3 regions of the Rhizobacter sp. P2_D12 genome follow, and region 2 is predicted to be linked to each of the others. Evidence: predicted binding sites of a transcription regulator. Region 2 holds the regulator's gene; each other region holds the start of a gene.
What was found. Region 2 encodes LexA, which represses DNA repair genes until DNA is damaged. Its sites were predicted from a motif close to ACTGTATNNNNATACAGT; they were not measured.
Positions count from the first base shown of each region.

Region 1: a site for LexA is predicted at 2,514-2,531, ahead of imuA (translesion DNA synthesis-associated protein ImuA). Genes of this name have one in related genera too.
Region 3: a site for LexA is predicted at 2,252-2,269, ahead of recA (recombinase RecA). Genes of this name have one in related genera too.

Region 1 covers NZ_JBFUEB010000074.1:11,273-17,183, forward strand. Annotated here, with positions in the region: gene AC1DYN_RS22315 (WD40/YVTN/BNR-like repeat-containing protein) at 1-403, shown strand, start outside; gene AC1DYN_RS22320 (hypothetical protein) at 539-1,069, shown strand; gene AC1DYN_RS22325 (YchJ family protein) at 1,070-1,444, opposite strand; gene AC1DYN_RS22330 (bifunctional helix-turn-helix transcriptional regulator/GNAT family N-acetyltransferase) at 1,441-2,406, opposite strand; gene imuA (translesion DNA synthesis-associated protein ImuA) at 2,539-3,336, shown strand; gene AC1DYN_RS22340 (Y-family DNA polymerase) at 3,355-4,881, shown strand; gene AC1DYN_RS22345 (hypothetical protein) at 4,882-5,580, opposite strand; gene AC1DYN_RS22350 (AAA family ATPase) at 5,573-5,911, opposite strand, start outside.
Region 2 covers NZ_JBFUEB010000057.1:15,793-21,703, forward strand. Annotated here, with positions in the region: gene AC1DYN_RS19030 (penicillin acylase family protein) at 1-2,273, shown strand, start outside; gene AC1DYN_RS19035 (isochorismatase family protein) at 2,366-2,920, opposite strand; gene AC1DYN_RS19040 (helix-hairpin-helix domain-containing protein) at 2,935-3,234, opposite strand; gene lexA (transcriptional repressor LexA) at 3,246-3,923, opposite strand; gene AC1DYN_RS19050 (asparaginase) at 4,004-4,936, shown strand; gene AC1DYN_RS19055 (lysylphosphatidylglycerol synthase transmembrane domain-containing protein) at 4,945-5,880, opposite strand.
Region 3 covers NZ_JBFUEB010000053.1:15,737-21,647, reverse strand. Annotated here, with positions in the region: gene AC1DYN_RS18200 (sensor histidine kinase) at 1-1,293, opposite strand, end outside; gene AC1DYN_RS18195 (response regulator) at 1,472-2,143, opposite strand; gene recA (recombinase RecA) at 2,308-3,417, shown strand; gene recX (recombination regulator RecX) at 3,439-3,912, shown strand; gene AC1DYN_RS18180 (hypothetical protein) at 3,925-4,062, opposite strand; gene AC1DYN_RS18175 (hypothetical protein) at 4,201-4,440, shown strand; gene AC1DYN_RS18170 (hypothetical protein) at 4,445-4,717, shown strand; gene AC1DYN_RS18165 (hypothetical protein) at 4,725-5,171, shown strand; gene sugE (quaternary ammonium compound efflux SMR transporter SugE) at 5,168-5,488, shown strand; gene AC1DYN_RS18155 (helix-turn-helix transcriptional regulator) at 5,498-5,911, opposite strand, start outside.

The DNA.
Region 1 (5,911 bases), on a different contig from region 2:
CAACGGCATCTGGCGCTCCACCGATGCGTCGGCCTCGTGGCAGCAGGTCACCACCGCGCCGCTGTCGGATTTCGGCTTCGCCGTCGCGGTGCACCCGCAGGACGCGCAGACCGCGTGGTTCGTGCCCGGCGTGGCCGACCAGCAGCGCGTGCCGGTGGACGGGGCGCTGGTCGTCAACCGCACGCGCGACGGCGGCGCGAGCTTCGAGACCTTGCGCAGCGGCCTGCCGCAATCGCACTGCTACGACCTGGTCTACCGGCATGGGCTGGACGTGTCGGCCGACGGACGCAGCCTGCTGATGGGCAGCACCACCGGCCACGTGTGGAGCAGCGACGACACCGGCGAGCAGTGGGTGCACCTGCCGGCACAACTGCCGCCGGTCTACGCGCTGCACTTCGGTTGACGAAGCCACCGATACATCGGCTGACATGTTGTGGTGCCGCGCGCACAGCGCGGCCCCTCGATCTGGGGGGAATCGCGTTGCAGTGCATGACAAGTCATGCAGCGCTCCGGACAATCGTGCTGTCGAGGAAACAGCATGCCCACCACCATCACCGTCGGAGCCCGTTCGATTTTCGTCACCGCCACGGCGTGGGTCTTCATGCTGCTGGGCGCGCTGGCCAGCGTGTCGGCGCTGCTGCAGAACGCGATGCTGGTGTCGGGCGGTTTCGATGCCGGCGGCCAGCAGGTGAGCGGCCTGTTCGGCATGCTGATCGCCCACCTGCCGTGGGTGGTCAATGCGGGGCTGGTGATGTCGCTGGCCACGCTGGCCTCGGCGATCGGCCTGCTGCTGCGCTTGGACTGGGCGCGCCGCACCTTCATCGCGCTGCTGCTGCTGGCCATCGTCGCCAACCTGCTGGGTCTGTGGCTGCAGCAGGAGGTGATGCAGTCGGTGGTCGACACGACGCTCAGCACCACGGCGCTGCCGCCGCGGGCCATGGGCGTGTTCGGCGGCTTCGTCACCGCGGCGCGCGTGATGGCGGTGCTGGTGACGCTGGGGGCCTGCGGGTTGCTCGGCTGGATCATCCGCCGGCTGATGTCGGCCAGCGTGCGCCAAGAGTTCGCCTGATCAGAACTCGCCGTCGACGTAGTACCAGCGGCCGTCTTCGCGCACGAAGCGGCTGGTCTCGTGCAGCCGCTGCGCGCGGCCCCCGAGCTTGCTGCGGGCGACGAACTCCACGATCGCATGATCGGCGTCCTGCGCCACGTGCCGGCGCACGTCCAGGCCCAGCCAGCGCAGGCCCGGCGGATCGGGCTCCAGCAGGGCCGGCCGCGTGCTCGCGTGCCAGGTCGCGAGCAGGTAGTCCGGCAGGCCGTTGACGAAGGCGCTGTAGCGCGAGCGCATCAAGGCCTCGGCATCGGACGCCAGCAGGTGCAGCGGGCCGGCGTGGTAGCGGCCGCAGCAGTCGGCGTAGGGATGGGGCAGGCCGCACGGGCAGGTCATGTCAGTTCGAGGCTCCAGGTTTCCCCAACCAGATCGTGCCCGAAACTGCGGTGCGGTTCGCTCGCCACCAACCGGTAGCCCGCCGACGCATAGATGCCGCGCGCCGCCAGCAGGTTGGCGTTGGTCCACAGCGTGATGCGCCGGTAGCCGGCCTGGCGCGCGAAGCGCTCGCATTCGGTGACCAGCCGGCGCCCCAGCCCCAGCCCGCGCGCCGACGGCTCGACCAGCAGCATGCGCAGCTGCGCGATGCCCTCGACCGGCTGCTGCGTGGCCTCGTCGCGCGCCTGCACCAGGAACACGCAGCCGAGGTTGGCACCGTCGCGCTCGGCGATCCAGCAGGCTTCGCGCGCCGCGTCGAAGCGTTCGATGAAGTCGGCCGCGATGCGCGCGACCAGCGCCTCGAAGCGCATGTCCCAGCGGTACTCGTCGGCATACAGCGCGCCGTGGCGGGCGACCACCCAGCCGAGGTCGCCGGGCCGGTGCGCGCGCAGCAGGTAGGGCTGGCGCGCCTGGCGGGCCGGGTCGTCGTCGAGCAGGCGCTGCAGCGTGTCCATCGCCTGCAGCAGCTGCTGCTGCGATTGCTCGTTCAGCCCGTCCAGCAGCGCCTGCACCTGGCGCTGCGAGCCGGTGTCCAGCGGCGCGAACGCGGCGCGGCCGGCGTCGGTCAGCGACAGCTGCGACTGGCGCGCATCGCTGGCCGACGGCGTGCCCTGGATCAGCCCGCGTTCGCGCAGGCTGCGCAGCAGCCGGCTCAGGTAGCCGGGATCGAGGTCGAGGGCGCGCGCCAGCTCGCTGGCCGTGGCGTGCGGGCGGTGCGCGAACTCCCAGAGCAGCCGCGATTCGGTCAGCGTGAAGCCGCTGTCGACCAGGCCTTCCTGCAGCACGCCGATGCGCCGCGTGTAGAAGCGGTTGAAGGCCCGCACGGCATCGGCACGGCGGCGGGTGTCTGTCGATGGGCTCATGTCCCGCATGCTGCAGCAATTGATTGCCAAAAGCAACTATTGGATTGCTAAAAGCTCATTCAAACGCACTTGTAACGCCTTGGGCAGGGAAAAGAACAGGCCTCTATACTGGATGCTCATACAGTAGTCGCCATGCCATTCGCCGCCATCTCTTCCCCTGCCACCCGCCGCGCTCCGCTGCCCGAGAGCCTGCACACCCGTGTGTGGCGCGGCCACCAGATGGGTCGCAGCCTCGAGCAGGCGCTGCCCACCGGGTTCCCTCTGCTCGATGCCCAGCTGCCTGGCGGTGGCTGGCCGCGTCGCGCGCTCACCGAACTGCTGCTGCCGCACCCGGGCCTGGGCGAGATCCGCCTGCTGGCGCCCGGCCTCGCGGCCACGCAGCGGGCCGGCCGGCTGGTGATGCTGTTCGATCCGCCGGCCGCCTTGTCGGCCTGGGCGCTGCTGCAGATGGGGTTGGATGCCGAGCAACTGCTGGTGATCGACACCGGCACGCAGGGCATCCCGGGCATCGACGGCCGTCCGCACGAGGCTGGCGTCGATGCCCGGCTGTGGGCGCTGGAGCAGGCCCTGCACAGCGGCCACGTCGGCGCGGTGCTGGCCTGGCTGCCGCCGCGGCTGCGTGCCGAGCGGCTGCGCCGGCTGCAGGTGGCCGCGCATGCGCACGACGGCCCGGCCTTCGTGCTGCGCGAAGTGGCAGTGCAGCAGCAGGCCAGCCCCGCGCCATTGCGGCTCGCGCTGCGCGCCGGCGGCGCCGACCAGCTGGCGCTGCGCGTGCTGAAGCGCCGCGGCCCGCCGCTCGCGCACGAACTGTTGCTGGCGCTGCCGCCGGTGCTGTCGGCGACTTCGGCCCGCAAGGCGCGCGAGCTGGCGGTGCAGCCGCCGGTCGCTGCGCAGCCGCTGCGCGCCGCGACCTTCGTCAACCTCGCCTGACCTGTCCATGGGCACGCGATGCTCTGGATCGGTCTTCACCTGCCGTTGCTGTCGCTGGAGTCCTTCCTGGCGACGCTGCCGGCGCAGCACGCCGGGCAGCCGGTCGCGCTGGTCGAGGCGCACCAGGTCGTGCATGCCTGTGCCCGGGCGCAGGCGCTGGGCGTCAAGCCCGGGCTGAAGCGCGCGACCGCGCTGGCGCTGGCGCCGCAGCTGCTGCTGGGCCAGGCCGATGCGCTGCGCGATGCGCAGGCACTGACGGGCATCGCACACGCGGCGCTGGCGTTCTCGCCGGCGGTGTGCCTGTCGGCGCCGCAGGGCGTGCTGGTCGAGGTCGAGGCCAGCCTGCGCTATTTCGGCGGGCGCGAGGCGTTGCTGCAGCGGCTGCGCGACGCGCTGCAGCCGCTGGGCCACCAGGTGCACTGCGTCAGCACGCCGACCGCGCAGGGGTCGGCGCTGCTGGCGCGCGTGCACGACGGGCTGCATTGCGCCGATGCCGCCGCGCTGCAGCGCGCCCTCGATGCCGCGCCGGTGTGGCTGCTCGGGCCGGGGCACGAGCATTGGGATGCGCTGCAGGGCATGGGGCTGAACACGCTGGGCGACCTGCGCAGCCTGCCGCGCGCCGGGCTGGCGCGGCGCTTCGGCGAGTCCTTGCTGCACGAGTTCGATGCCGCGCTCGGCCACCGGCCCGACCCCCGCGTGGCGGTTGAGCTGCCGGCGCGCTTCCACAGCGAGCTCGAGCTGTTCGCGCGGGCCGACACCACCGAGCAGGTGATGCACGGCTCGCAGGTGCTGCTGTCGCGGCTGGTCGCGTGGCTGTCGGCCCAGCATGCCTTCGTGCGCCGCTTCAGCCTGCAGATGAAGCACGAGCCGCGCTGGCGGCGCGATGCGCAGACGCCGCAGCACACCACGCTCGAACTCGCGCTGGCCGAGCCGTCGCGCGATGCGAAGCACCTGGCGGCGCTGCTGCGCGAGCGGCTGTCGCAGCTGCAGCTGGCCGCGCCGACGCTGGAACTGGCGCTGCGAGCCAGCGACATCGCGCGCAAGCCGCCGCCGAATGCCGAGCTGTTCCCGACGCCGCGCAGCGAGCAGGAAGGCCTGACGCGGCTGCTCGAACGCCTGCAGGCGCGGCTCGGCCGCGAGCGGGTGCAGCGCGTGCTGCCGGTGCAGGACCACCGGCCCGAGCGCGGCAGCCTGGTGTGCGCGGCCCGTTCGGAGGGTGCGGCGCAGAGCGGGCCTGCCGTACCGCGCTTGCGTTCCACCGAACTGCCTCTGCAGGCAGGGGCGTCACGCCCGGTGTGGCTTCTGCCGCAGGCGCTTCCCTTGGGGGAGCGACAGTCGCAACCCTTGCTCGACGGCCAGCCGCTGCAACTGCTGGCCGGGCCGGAACGCATCGAGGCCGGCTGGTGGGATGGCGATGGGATCGAGCGTGACTACTTCATCGCACAGACGGCCGAAGGAGCCCTGGTGTGGCTGTATCGAGCCCGGCTGCCGTTCTCGGACCAATCTGAAGGCGAGGGCTGGTTCCTGCAGGGACGTTACGGCTGATCAGTGGAGGTGAAGCGCCGTGAGGGTATCGCCCGCGAGCTGCCGTGCCCGGCTGCAGCGTTCGGCAACCTGCGGCCAGTTGGCGGTGATTCGGAGTGCTGCCCGCAGCACATCGGCCCGCGTCTTCCGAAAGCGCTGCCTGAGAGGCAATTGCGCAAGTTGCACCTCGATGTCGAGGCGGCATTCGAGGTCTGCCAGCAAGGGATGGCCAGCCGGCAAGGTTGCCGCCGCGATCCAGCTGCCCGTGTTCATGGCCGGCAGCCACACGATGCACGTCGGCCCGGGCCAGGCTGGATGGAGCCAACTCAGCAGCACGGCGTGCAGTGCGCTCGCAGCAGCTGTCTCCGGAGGGCACGGATTCGCGCAAGGCAGCCCGAGCCAGTGGACTTCGATCTGGTCATCGCCGAATCCCACGCCCGCATACGAGAAACCGGCGACATCCGCATCCAGGTGCAGCACGATGGCGTCGAAGCCGGCCAGCGTCGGATCCTCGCTCAGCGGCCCGTGGTGCCGCTTCGCGACATCCTTGCACCACTTCAGCACGCCGCCCCAGCCGCCTCCGAACTTTGGCTGGGTAATTTCGGGTTGCAACTGGATCAACTCGAAGGTGCGAGGACTCAGGATGGCGTCCAGCGCCGCCTTCAGAACTTCCCGCTCTGTCGGGCCCTCTGCCACCAGGGCGATACGCAGGTCAGACATTCGGGACCGCCCCCAGATGCCCCATCGGCCACAGCCGCGACAGCGGGTACTGCTGGTTGAGTGCCGCCAGCTCGGGCGTCATTGCAATGCGATGGACGCTGGTGTGGCCGAGGTTGTTTCGCCCGATGGCAAACAGGCGGATGTCATCGTTGGCCAGGTCGAGCCCGTCCAGCACCGCGGGATTGTGGGCAGTGAACAGGAGTTGCCGCGCTGGAGCTTGCGGCCCAGGGCGCGACTGTCCATGTGTGAGCCAGCCATGCAGTCGCTGCACCAGTGCCGTGACGAGTCGCGGGTTCAATGCCTGGTCGAGGTTGTCGATGGCCAGCACCTG
Region 2 (5,911 bases):
CGCTGGGCGTGCCGACCATCCACGCCGCGTCGCGCGAGGACGCGATGTTCGGCCTCGGCTACGTCCACGCACAGGACCGGCTGTGGCAACTGGAGACGCACCGCCGCATCGGCGCGGGCCGGCTGGCCGAGGCCTTCGGCGAGCCGGCCGTCGAGACCGACCGCTTCCTGCGCGCGCTGGGCGTGCGGCGCGCCGCCGCGGCGCAGTGGGAGCGCGCCAGCCCGACCACGCGCGCGGCGCTGCAGGCCTACAGCGCCGGCATCAACGCCTACCTCGACAGCGCGCTGAAGGCGCGCCCGCCCGAGTTCGTGCTGCTCGGCCTGCAGCCGCAGCACTGGACGCCGGTCGACAGCCTGGCCTGGGCCACGATGATGGCCTGGGACCTGGGCGGCAACTGGTCGGCCGAGCTGCTGCGCATGCGCCTGGCGCTGAAGATGCCGGTCGAGCGCATCAACGAGCTGCTGCCGCCGTACCCCGGCGACCCACCGCTCGCGACGGCCGACTATGCCGCGCTGTTCCGCACGCTGAAGGTGGACGCCTCGCTCGGCCGCCAGGCGCTGGCCGGCGCCCCCGAATCGGGCCTGGAGGGCATCGGCTCGAACAACTGGGTGGTTGCCGGGGCGCACACCGAGAGCGGCAAGCCGCTGCTGGCCAACGATCCGCACCTGAAGCTCAGCGCGCCGGCGCTGTGGTACGTCGCGCGGCTCGATGCGCCCGGCTTCAAGGTGGCCGGCGCGACCATGCCCGGGCTGCCGATCGTCGTGCTGGGGCAGAACGAGAAGATCGCCTGGGGCTTCACCAACACCGCGCCCGACGTGCAGGACCTCTACCTCGAACGCATTCGCTCCGACGACCCGGGGCAGTACCAGACCCCCGACGGCTGGGCGCGCTTCGAGCGCTGGACCGAGGTGATCAAGGTGAAGGGCCATGCCGACGTCACGCTGACGGTGCGCGCGACGCGCCATGGCCCGGTGATCTCGGATGCCGGCGGCCCGACCGAGGGCCTGACCGGCCCGCCGAACCAGCCGACCTACGCGCTCGCGATGCGCTGGACCGCCCTCGACCCGGACGCGAGCTCGGTCGATACCGGCATCGGGTTCAACACTGCCGGCTCGGTGGACGAGTTCATCGCGGTGTCGGCCGGCTACGTCGCGCCGATGCAGAACATGGTGGTGGCTGACGTGCAGGGCCACATCGGCGAGGTGTCGGCCGGGCGCGTGCCGGTGCGCAAGCCGGAGAACGATCTGAAGGGCCTGGTGCCCGCGCCGGGCTGGGAGCCGCGCTACGACTGGGCGGGCACGGTGCCGGCCGGCGAGACGCCGCGCGAGGTGGACCCGGCGCGCGGCTGGATCGCGACCGCGAACCAGCGCATCCACGCGCCGGACTACCCGCATTTCCTGACCAGCGAATGGTCGCCGCCCTGGCGCCAGCGGCGCATCGAGCAGTTGCTGGCGGCGACGCCCAAGCACACCATCGCCAGCCTGCGCGCGATCCAGGCCGACGAGCTGTCGCTGGCCGCGCTGAAGCTGCTGCCGGTGTTGCAGCAGGCGAAGTCCGACCATCCGCTCGCCGCCGCGGCGCAGCGCGAGCTGGCCGGCTTCGACGGCACCATGGCGGCTGGCCGTGCCGCGCCGCTGATCCTGTGGGCCTGGACGCGCCAGCTGACGCAAGGCGTGTTCCGCGACGAACTCGGCCCGGCGCTGTACGAGCGGCAGATCGGCGGACGCAGCTTCCGCGAGGCGCTCGAAGGCGTTCTGGAACGCAAGGACGGCTGGTGGTGCGACGACAAGACGACCCCGGCGCTCGAGTCGTGCTCGCAGCAGGTGGACGCGGCCTTCACGCGTGCGCTCGACGAGCTGCAGCAATCGCAGGGCGCCGACGTCGCGCAGTGGCGATGGGGCCAGGCGCACCAGGCGCGCTCGGAGCACCGGCCGTTCAGCCGCGTGAAGCCGCTGGCGCGCTGGTTCGAGCTGCGCACGCCGGTGGGTGGCGATACCTACTCGGTCAACGTGTCACGCGTCGGGCTGAAGCCGGACGCGGCCACCGGCGAGCTGTACCTGGGCGAGCACGGCCCGTCGCTGCGTGCGCTGTACGACCTGGGCGACCCGGCGCGCTCGCGCTTCATGCACTCGAGCGGGCAATCGGGCATCGTGTTCTCGCCGCTGTACCGCAACCTGGTCGAGCGCTGGGCGAACGTGGACGACGTGCCGCTGTGGGGCGGGGTGGCCGAGCACACCTTGAGCTTGCAACCGATGGTGCCAGCGGCGAAGTGACCGACGATTCCCGGATTGGCATCCGGACTACGGTCCGTGCCGCCGATCGAGTCCTGTAGCCCGGATGCCAATCCGGGATTCGTCCATCACTTTCAGCGATTCTGCCGAGCCAGTTGCGCGACGATCTCGGCCGTGCCCAGCACCTGGGCACCCTGCGCAACCAGCGCCGCGTTCTGGCGCACGATGATCTCTTCGGCGCTCAACCCCTTGTCGGGCCAGGTGCCATGGGCATCGCCGGCCAGCGTCACGCCGTAGCCCAGCGCGAGCGCCCCCTGCGTGGTGTGCGTGACGCAGCACTCGCTTTGCAACCCGCACACCAGCACGCGGCGCACGCCGGCCTGGCGCAACACCGCGTGGAGTCCGGTGGCTTCGAAGGCATTCATCGCACGCTTGGACACGCGGGCCTCGTCGCCCAGCGGCGCGACGGCCGGATGCAGTTCCCACCGCGGCGTGCCGGGCACGAAGACGCCATCGTCCTCGCAGTGCTGCACGTGGACCACCGGCACGCCGGCCGCGCGCGCGGCCGCGATCAGTGCCGCCGAATGCCGCAGCAGGCGCGCGCCGTCGGCCATCGCGTCGCAGGCGACGCCGTCGAACGCGCCGGCCTGCAGGTCGATCACCAACAAGGCTTGGTCGGTGCCGCCCATCGTCACATCCATCATCACACCTGCCCGAACAAGGCTTTGCGCTGCGCGGTGTACGTCCACCACGGTGCGGCCGCTGCACCCCGCATGAAATCGGTGGCGGCCATGAAGGTGTCGAGCACGCACGGATCCTGGCGCTGCCCGGTGATCGCGCACAGGCGCTGGTAGAGCACGAAGGCATCCTTGCCGCGCAGGTCCTTCGGCTCCTGGATGCCGATCAGGCGCAGGTCGGCGGCGAGGGCCGGGCCGATGTTGGGCAGTTGTTCCAGTGCCTTGCACTCGGCGGCACTCGCCGCCTTCGGGGCCTTGATGACCACGGCAACCTCCGTCAGCTCAGCATGTTGTTGCGGATCAGGCCGACCGCCAGGCCTTCGAGTTCGAAGTCGACGTCGCCGAACGGCACGACGATGGGTTCGAAATCGGGGTTCTCCGGCAGCAGCTCGATGCTGGTGCGGGTGCGGCGGAAGCGCTTGACGGTGACCTCGTCGCCCAGCCGCGCAACGACGATCTGGCCGTTCTTCGCTTCCTTGGCCTTCTGCACGGCGAGCAGGTCGCCATCCATGATGCCGGCATCGCGCATGCTCATGCCGCGCACCTTCAGCAGGTAGTCGGGGCGGCGCGCGAACAGGCTGGCTTCGAGCAGGTAGGTCTGGTCGATGTGCTCCTGCGCGAGGATCGGGCTGCCGGCGGCGACGCGGCCGACCAGCGGCAGCGTGAGCTGCGACAGGCTGGGCAGCGGCAGGCTGAACTGCTTGCCGCGGCTCTGGTTGAGCGCACGCAATGTGTCAGACTGCAGGCGGATGCCGCGCGAGGTGCCCCCTACCAGTTCGATGACGCCCTTGCGGGCCAGCGCCTGCAGGTGTTCTTCGGCGGCGTTGGCCGACTTGAAGCCCAGCTCGTTCGCGATCTCGGCGCGGGTGGGCGGGGCGCCGGTGCGCTCGATCGCGCTTTGCACCAGGTCGAGGATCTGCTGCTGGCGCTCGGTGAGCTTGGGGGTTTCGATCATCGGAGCCTCTGGGGTTGCGTTCGAGGGTTGCGGACTGAACATCCATCCAGTGACTGTATTTTTATCCAGCTTCGTGAAAAATGCAAAGAACTGACGGGGTCATCGTGGTGCTGGGCACCGGCGGCACGATTGCCGGCACCGCGGCCGAGGCGGGCGACAACATCGGCTACACCGCGGCGCAGCTCGGCGTGGCGCAGTTGCTGAAGGCGGTGCCGGCGCTCGCCGGCGTGCCGCTCGAGGCCGAGCAGGTGGCGCAGGTCGACAGCAAGGACATGGACGATGCGGTGTGGCGTGCGCTGGCCACGCGGCTGGCACATCACCTGGCGCGCCCCGAGGTGGCGGGTGTCGTCGTGACACACGGCACCGACACGCTGGAGGAGACGGCCTGGTTTCTTGAACGCGTGCTGTCGCCGGTCAAGCCGGTGGTGCTGACGGCGGCGATGCGGCCGTCGACCTCGCTGCAGCCGGACGGTCCGCAGAACCTGCTCGATGCCGTGACGGTGGCGCAGCACCCCGCGGCGCGCGGCGTGGTCGCGGTGCTGGGTGGCGTGGTGCATGGCGCGGGTGACGTGCGCAAGGTGCACAGTTACCGCATCGATGCCTTCGACTCGGGCGATGCGGGCCCGGTGGCGCGCATCGAGGAAGGGCGCTTGCGCGTGTTCCGGTCATGGCCGGCCGGTGAGGCCTTGGGCGTTGCGCGGCTCGCTGCCCCGGCGTGGCCGCGGGTCGGGATCGTGCTGAGCCATGCGGGAGTCGATGGCGTGCTGGTCGATGCCTTGCTGCAGCAGGGTGCGCGCGGCATCGTGGTCGCGGGCACCGGGCATGGCACGGTGCATCGCGATCTGGAAGCCGCGCTGCTGCGCGCCCAGGCGGCGGGCGTGCGGGTGATGCGTTGCAGCCGTGTCGCGGCCGGACCGGTGCTGGGTCACCCCGGTGATGTGTTGCCCGCGGGGGGCGAACTGTCGCCTTGCCAGGCGCGGGTCGAACTGCTGCTGCAATTGCTCGGCGGGTGAGGGCGGGTTCAGGCGCGGGCACCTTCCAGCAGCGACACCGCCAGCACCCCGCAGGCGACTGCGAACCACAAGGACACCACGCGTATCGCCACCGCCGCCAGCGCCGCGGTGGCCATGGGCACGTCCGTCGAGCGCAGCACGGCGACGATGGCCAGTTCGGTCGAACCGATGCCACCGGGCAGCATCGACGCAGAACCCACCAGCATCGCGAGCGGGTAGGTCGACAGCGCCGCCAGCCAGCCCGTCATGGCGCCCAACTGCGCCAGCAGCAAAGCGAACGACAACGCCGACGCGCTCCAGGCGGCCAGGGCCAGCAACAGGCTCAGGGCGAGGTCCGGCGCGGTCCACCAGGCGCGGGAACCCGCCAGGCCATCGCGCACGCCGCGCAGCAGCCGGGCAAGGCGCGGATGTCCGCTGCGCTCCATGCGTTCCGCGGCGCCTGTCCAGCCCCGCGGCCAGCACGCCAGCCCGACGATCAGTGCCAGCAGCAGCCCGACGAACGCGGCTGCCACCACCAGCAGGCCGGGTTGCGTCAACGTCAGGCAGGCCAGCAGCAGCACGGCGACCAGGTCGGTCGCGCGTTCGAACAGGAAGGCCGAGAACACCTGAGGTCCTTGCACGCCGTGCGGCGCGTGGTAGCGGATTCGCACCAGCTCGCCGAGCTTGGCCGGGCTGATGGTGAAGGCGAAGCCCGCCAGATAGGCGAGCAGCCCGTGCCACGGCCCGAGGCGGTGCGGAAAGTTTCGCAGCAGCCAGCGCCATCGCGCATAGCGCAGACCGTACGACAGCAACGACAAGCCCAGCAACACCGGCAGGAGCTGCAGCAGCGCAGGCAGTGCATGCCGCAGTTGCGCGCCCGAGCCCAGCCACGCGAGCACCGCGCCGTAGGCGGCGGTCAGGCCGAGCAGCGCCAGCAAGGCGCGTGCTGCGACCGTCCGGAGCATGGGCCTGGGCTCCTTGCCGGCGGGCGGAGCA
Region 3 (5,911 bases), on a different contig from region 2:
CGGCTGGAACACCTTGTCGCGCTCGCCGGCCGGGATGCCGGGGCCGGAGTCTTCCACCTGCACCACCACCACCTGGCCGAACGGATCGTCGACCGCGCGCACCGTCACCGTGCCGCCTTCGGGCGTGTACTGCAGCGCGTTGTCGACCAGGTTGCGGATCAACTCGCGCAGCAGCACCGGCTGGCCGGGTACCGTGAGGCCCGGGCCGCGCTCCGGGCCCTCGTAGCCGAGGTCGATGCGCTTCTCGAGCGCGCGCGGCACGAAATCGCGCACCGCCTCGGCGGCCAGCCGCGCCAGGTTGACCGGCTGGTGCTGCAGCGCCTGCGAGGCGTCCTCGGCGCGCGCCATCGCCAGCAGCTGGTTCACCATGCGCGCGGCGCGCTGGCTGGAGCGGGCGATCTGCTGCAGCGATTTCTTCAGCGCCTGCGGGTCGCGCTCGCCGGCATCGATCTCGCGCTGCGCCAGCTCGGCCTGCGTGCGCAGCCCGGCCAGCGGCGTCTTCAGCTGGTGCGCGGCGTCGGCCAGGAAGTGCTTCTGCGTGCCGATGCTGCGGTCGAGCCGGGTCAGCAGGTCGTTGATGGCGCGCACCAGCGGCGAGACCTCCTCGGGCGCATCGCGCTCGTCGATCGGGCTCAGGTCGTGGCTTTCGCGGCGGCGGATGCGCTGCTGCAGCTCGTTCAGTGGCGCGATGCCGCGCGCCAGCGCCAGCCACACCAGCAGCACCGCGAGCGGCAGGATCACGAACTGCGGCAGCATCACGCCCTTGATGATCTCGGTGGCCAGGCGCGAGCGCTTGCCCAGCGTCTCGGCCACCTGCACCAGCGGCGTGTCGGTGCCGACCGGCAGGCCTTCGGGCACGCCGACGCGCACATAGGCGATGCGCACCGGCTCGTTGCTGATCTCGTCGTCGCGGTAGCGCACGACACCGGGGGCGGCGCGGTCCTCGTCGTTGGGCAGCGGCAGCGCGCGCTCGCCGCTCAGGTACTGGCCGCCCAGGCCGAGCACCTGGTAATACAGCGTGTCGGTCTCGTCGGTGCGCAGCAGCTCGGCGGCACTGGCCGGCAGCGCGAAGCTGGCCGACAGGCTGGCCGGGCCGGCAGCGCCGCCCGCATCCTGCACGCTGACCTGCTGCGACAGCACGCGTGCCATCTCGCCGAGCTGGCGGTCGAACGGCTTGTTGGCGATGCCCTGCGCGACCAGCCAGGTCAGCACCACGCTCATCGGCCACAGCAGCAGCAGCGGGGCGAGCATCCAGTCGAGGATCTCGCCAAAAAGAGACCGCTGTTCCTTCATGACCGTAGCCCGGATGAAATCCGGGATCCCGGATTGGCATCCGGGCCACGAACAGCACATCGCGCATGCAGAGCAAGCGAAGCGCGCGACCGATCAAGCCACGACCCAGGATCCGGCTTTGCCGGGCCGAGGGTCGGCGCCCCTCGGGGGCAGGAGCGCAGCGACTGGGGGGCCCTGTTCAAGCTGCGATCTTTTCCAGGCAGTAGCCCAGGCCGCGCACCGTCGCAATGCGCACCGGCCCTTGCTCGATCTTCTTGCGCAACCGGTGGATGTAGACCTCGATCGCGTTGTTGCTGACCTCTTCGCCCCATTCGCACAGCCGCTCGACCAACTGGTCCTTGCTGACCAGCCGCCCGGCACGCTGCAGCAGCACCTCGAGCAGGCTCAGCTCGCGCGCCGACAGCTCGACCATCTGGTCGTTGAGGTAGGCGACCCGGCCTGTCGCATCGAAGGTCAGCGGCCCATGCTTGATCACGCTCGATGCAGTGCCCAGGCCGCGCCGCGTCAGCGCCCGCACGCGGGCTTCGAGCTCCTGCAGCGAGAACGGCTTGGCCATGTAGTCGTCGGCGCCGAGGTCCAGCCCCTGCACGCGCTGCTCGACGCTGTCGGCGGCGGTGAGGATCAGCACCGGCACCGCCGAGCCGCGGGCACGCAGCTTGCGCAGCACCTCCAGCCCGTGCAGCCGGGGCAGCCCAAGGTCGAGGATCAGCAGGTCGAATTCATGCGCCGACAGCGCGGCATCGGCCTCGGTGCCGCTGGCCACGTGGTCGACCGCGTAGCCGCCGTTGCGCAGCGAACGCAGCAGCCCGTCGGCCAACACCTGGTCGTCTTCGGCGATCAATACGCGCATGGCTGCCTCCTGTGCGGCCCGCTGTCCCACCCATCGCGACCGCTGCGGTCATTGTAGGGAGAGACCCCGCGCGAACCTTGATCGATATCGGGTGCCGAACCAGAAAAGACTGTACAAACATCCAGCCTTTGCGATAATCCGCGCAACTCTAGGAGATCGCCCCCATGGATGCCCCCGTCAAAGCCGCCACCCTCAACACCGAAAAAGCCAAGGCCCTGCAGGCTGCCCTCGCGCAGATCGAAAAGCAGTTCGGCAAGGGCTCGATCATGCGGCTCGGCGAGGGCGAGGTGATCGAAGACATCGAGGTGGTTTCCACCGGCTCGCTGGGCCTGGACATCGCGCTCGGCGTCGGCGGCCTGCCGCGCGGCCGGGTGGTCGAGATCTACGGCCCGGAATCGTCGGGCAAGACCACGCTGACGCTGCAGGTCATCTCCGAAATGCAGAAGCAAGGCGGCACCTGCGCCTTCATCGACGCCGAGCACGCGCTCGACACGGCCTACGCGCAGAAGCTGGGCGTCAACCTGCAGGAGCTGCTGATCAGCCAGCCCGACACCGGCGAGCAGGCGCTGGAAATCGTCGACGCGCTGGTGCGCTCCGGCTCGGTCGACCTGGTGGTCATCGACTCGGTCGCGGCGCTGACGCCGAAGGCCGAAATCGAAGGCGAGATGGGCGATTCGCTGCCCGGCCTGCAGGCCCGGCTGATGAGCCAGGCGCTGCGCAAGCTCACCGGCACGATCAAGAAGACCAACACGATGGTCATCTTCATCAACCAGATCCGCATGAAGATCGGCGTGATGTTCGGCAGCCCCGAAACCACCACCGGCGGCAATGCGCTGAAGTTCTACGCCTCGGTGCGGCTCGACATCCGCCGCATCGGCAGCATCAAGAAGGGTGAAGAGGTCATCGGCAACGAGACCAAGGTCAAGGTCGTCAAGAACAAGGTCTCGCCGCCGTTCAAGACCGCCGAGTTCGACATCCTCTACGGCCAGGGCATCAGCCGCGAAGGCGAGGTCATCGACATGGGTGTCGAGGCCAAGGTGCTCGAAAAGTCCGGTGCCTGGTACGCCTACAACGGCGAAAAGATCGGCCAGGGCAAGGACAACGCGCGCGAGTTCCTGAAAGAGAACCCCGACCTGTCGATCGAGATCGAGAACAAGGTGCGCGAGGCGATGGGCATCCCGCTGCTGCCCACCGGCGCGGGTGCCGAGGCCGAAGAGTCCAAGCCGGCCAAGGCCCCGAAGGCCCCCAAGGAACCGAAGGAAGCGCGCGAATAAGAGCGCGCTGGCCCGGGCGACATGAAGACACGGCTGTCGCTGCGCGGGCGCGGCGTGCAGCTGCTGTCACAGCGCGAGCACAGCCGGCAGGAGTTGCGGCGCAAGCTGCTGCAGCACCTGCGCACGCCCGATGCCCCGTTGCCGGACGATGCCGAGCAGCAGGTCGACGAGGTGCTCGCCTGGCTGCACGACAAGGGCTACTTCAGCGAGCAGCGCTTCGTCGAGAGCCGGGTGCATGTGCGCGCGGCACGCTATGGCAACCTGCGCATCCGCCAGGAGCTGGCGCAGCATGGTGTCGCGCTCGATGCCGACACCGCGCAGAGGCTGAAAGACAGCGAACTGGCGCGGGCCCACGAGGTGTGGGCGCGCAAGTTCGGCGTGGCCGCGGCCGACGCGGCGGTGCGCGCGAAGCAGATGCGCTTTCTCGCGAGCCGCGGCTTCTCGGCCGAGGTGATCCGCCGGGTCGTCAAGGGCGACCTGGACGAAGCCGCTTGAGGCGGCACCCGATCAGGCGGCCTTCTTGCTCACCGGCTTGGCGGTGGCGGCCTGGGCGGCTGCTTCGCGGGCGAGGCGGGTTTCCTTCTTCAGGTCCTTCGCACGCTTTTGCTTCTGTCTGCGGATACCGCGGTCCTTGTCGGCGCTCATGCCTATCTCCGTTGGGTTGAAAGAGCCGAGGTTTTACCACTGTCGCGGCACAGGCCCGGCACTGACCCGGTTGGTTGAGTGTGAAGCGATGCAGACAATGGCCCGGCGGCATCGCTGGCCGCGCCCCGGATGACGCCCATGACACCCAACCAACGCCGGAGATTCGTGCGCGCGGCCGGCATTGCGCTACAGCTCGTCGCCCTGCTCGGACTCGTCGCCTGGTTCCAGGCCACCGACCCCGACTGCGCCTACACCACCGACGTGTTCCTCCAGCTTCGCATGTGCGACGCCACCTGGATCGAGGCACCAGCGGCTCCGTCCTACGGCTGGCTCGCGGCCGCCATCGCGATGCTGCTGGCCGGTGTGCGACTGAGATAACCCGATGCCCGCATTGAACATCTCGATCGCGTTCTGCCTGCTGGTCGTCATGGCCGGCTCATGGGCCTTGCACTCCGTCGCCTGGATCTCGGTCACCGGCTTCGTCGCGGCCACCCTGTGCGTGTGGGCCACGCTGCGTCACCCGGCCATCGGCCGTCGGATCCCGCAGTCGCCGATGGCACACCGGCTGTTCATCGTCGCCTACGCCTGCATGCCGGTGCTGCTGATCGCGGGTTTCGCGCTGCTGCCGCGAGCGTCCCTGGCATCTGGGCTATAAACCGCCGATGTCCAACCCCTACGCCCCGCCGAACGCCCGCGTCGAGGATCCGCAGCCGCCCAAGCGCGGCAGCTGGCTGCGCACGATCGGCCTGATCGCCGGCTTCGCGCTGCTGTCGCTGCTGCTGGGCTGGGTCGTCGCGCCGTCGCTGGCCCAGGTGCTGACCGACGGCGATTTCGCCCAGCCGACCACGCCGCTGCTGGTCTTCGACCTCGCGCTGTCCTGCGCCGCGTCGTACGTATGCTGCCTGATGGCCGCGCGGCTCTCGCAGGGCCGCGCCGTCATCGCCGCGTTCGGCGTCGGTGCGATCGGCTGCGCGTTCTACCTGATCCAGGTGGGCGGCTTCGACGGCATGCTGCCCGGCGACTTCCCGCTCTGGTACGAGTACTTCCCTGCGAACCTGGTGTCCGCCTGGCTCGCGTCCGTCGTCGCAACCCGGGCCGACTCGCCATGAACTGGATCATCCTCGTCACCGCCGGCCTGTTCGAGATCGGCTGGGCCATCGGCCTCAAGTACACCGAGGGCTTCACGCGCCTGTGGCCATCGGTCGGCACGGTGGCCGCGATGGTCATCAGCGTGGTGCTGCTGGGCGTCGCGATGAAGTCGCTGCCGGTCGGCACCGCCTACGCAGTGTGGGTGGGCGTCGGCGCGGTGGGCACGGCCCTGCTCGGCATGGTGCTGTTCGCCGAGCCGGCGACGGCCGCCCGCCTCGCAAGCCTCGCGCTGATCATCGCCGGCATCGTCGGGCTCAAGCTCGCAAGCCCGTCGTAGGTCACGCGCTCAGTTCAGCACCGGCACGATCGGCGGCAGCGTCATCACCATCCGCACCAGGTCGCCGATGTTTCTTGCGCCGGTCTTCAGCCGCAGGTTGCTGATGTGGGTGCGCACGGTGCACACGGCGACCCCGAACTCGAGCGCCTGTTCCCTCGCAGACCGCCCCTGGCACAGCGCCAGCAACACCGTCTTCTCGGTCGCCGTCACCTTGTGCACGCGCGCGAAGAAGTCGATGCTGAGCGGCTGGCAGGCCTGGCACCGGCCCAGCATCAACAGCACCCGTGCATCGTCGCTGCGGCCGGCCGCGTTGGCCAGCGGCAGCACCGCCACCGACCACGGCGCGGCATCGCCGCGCGCCGGCATCGGCACCAGGCAGCGCCGGCCCTCGCAGGCCCCGGCGATCGCCTCGCGAAGGCGGCG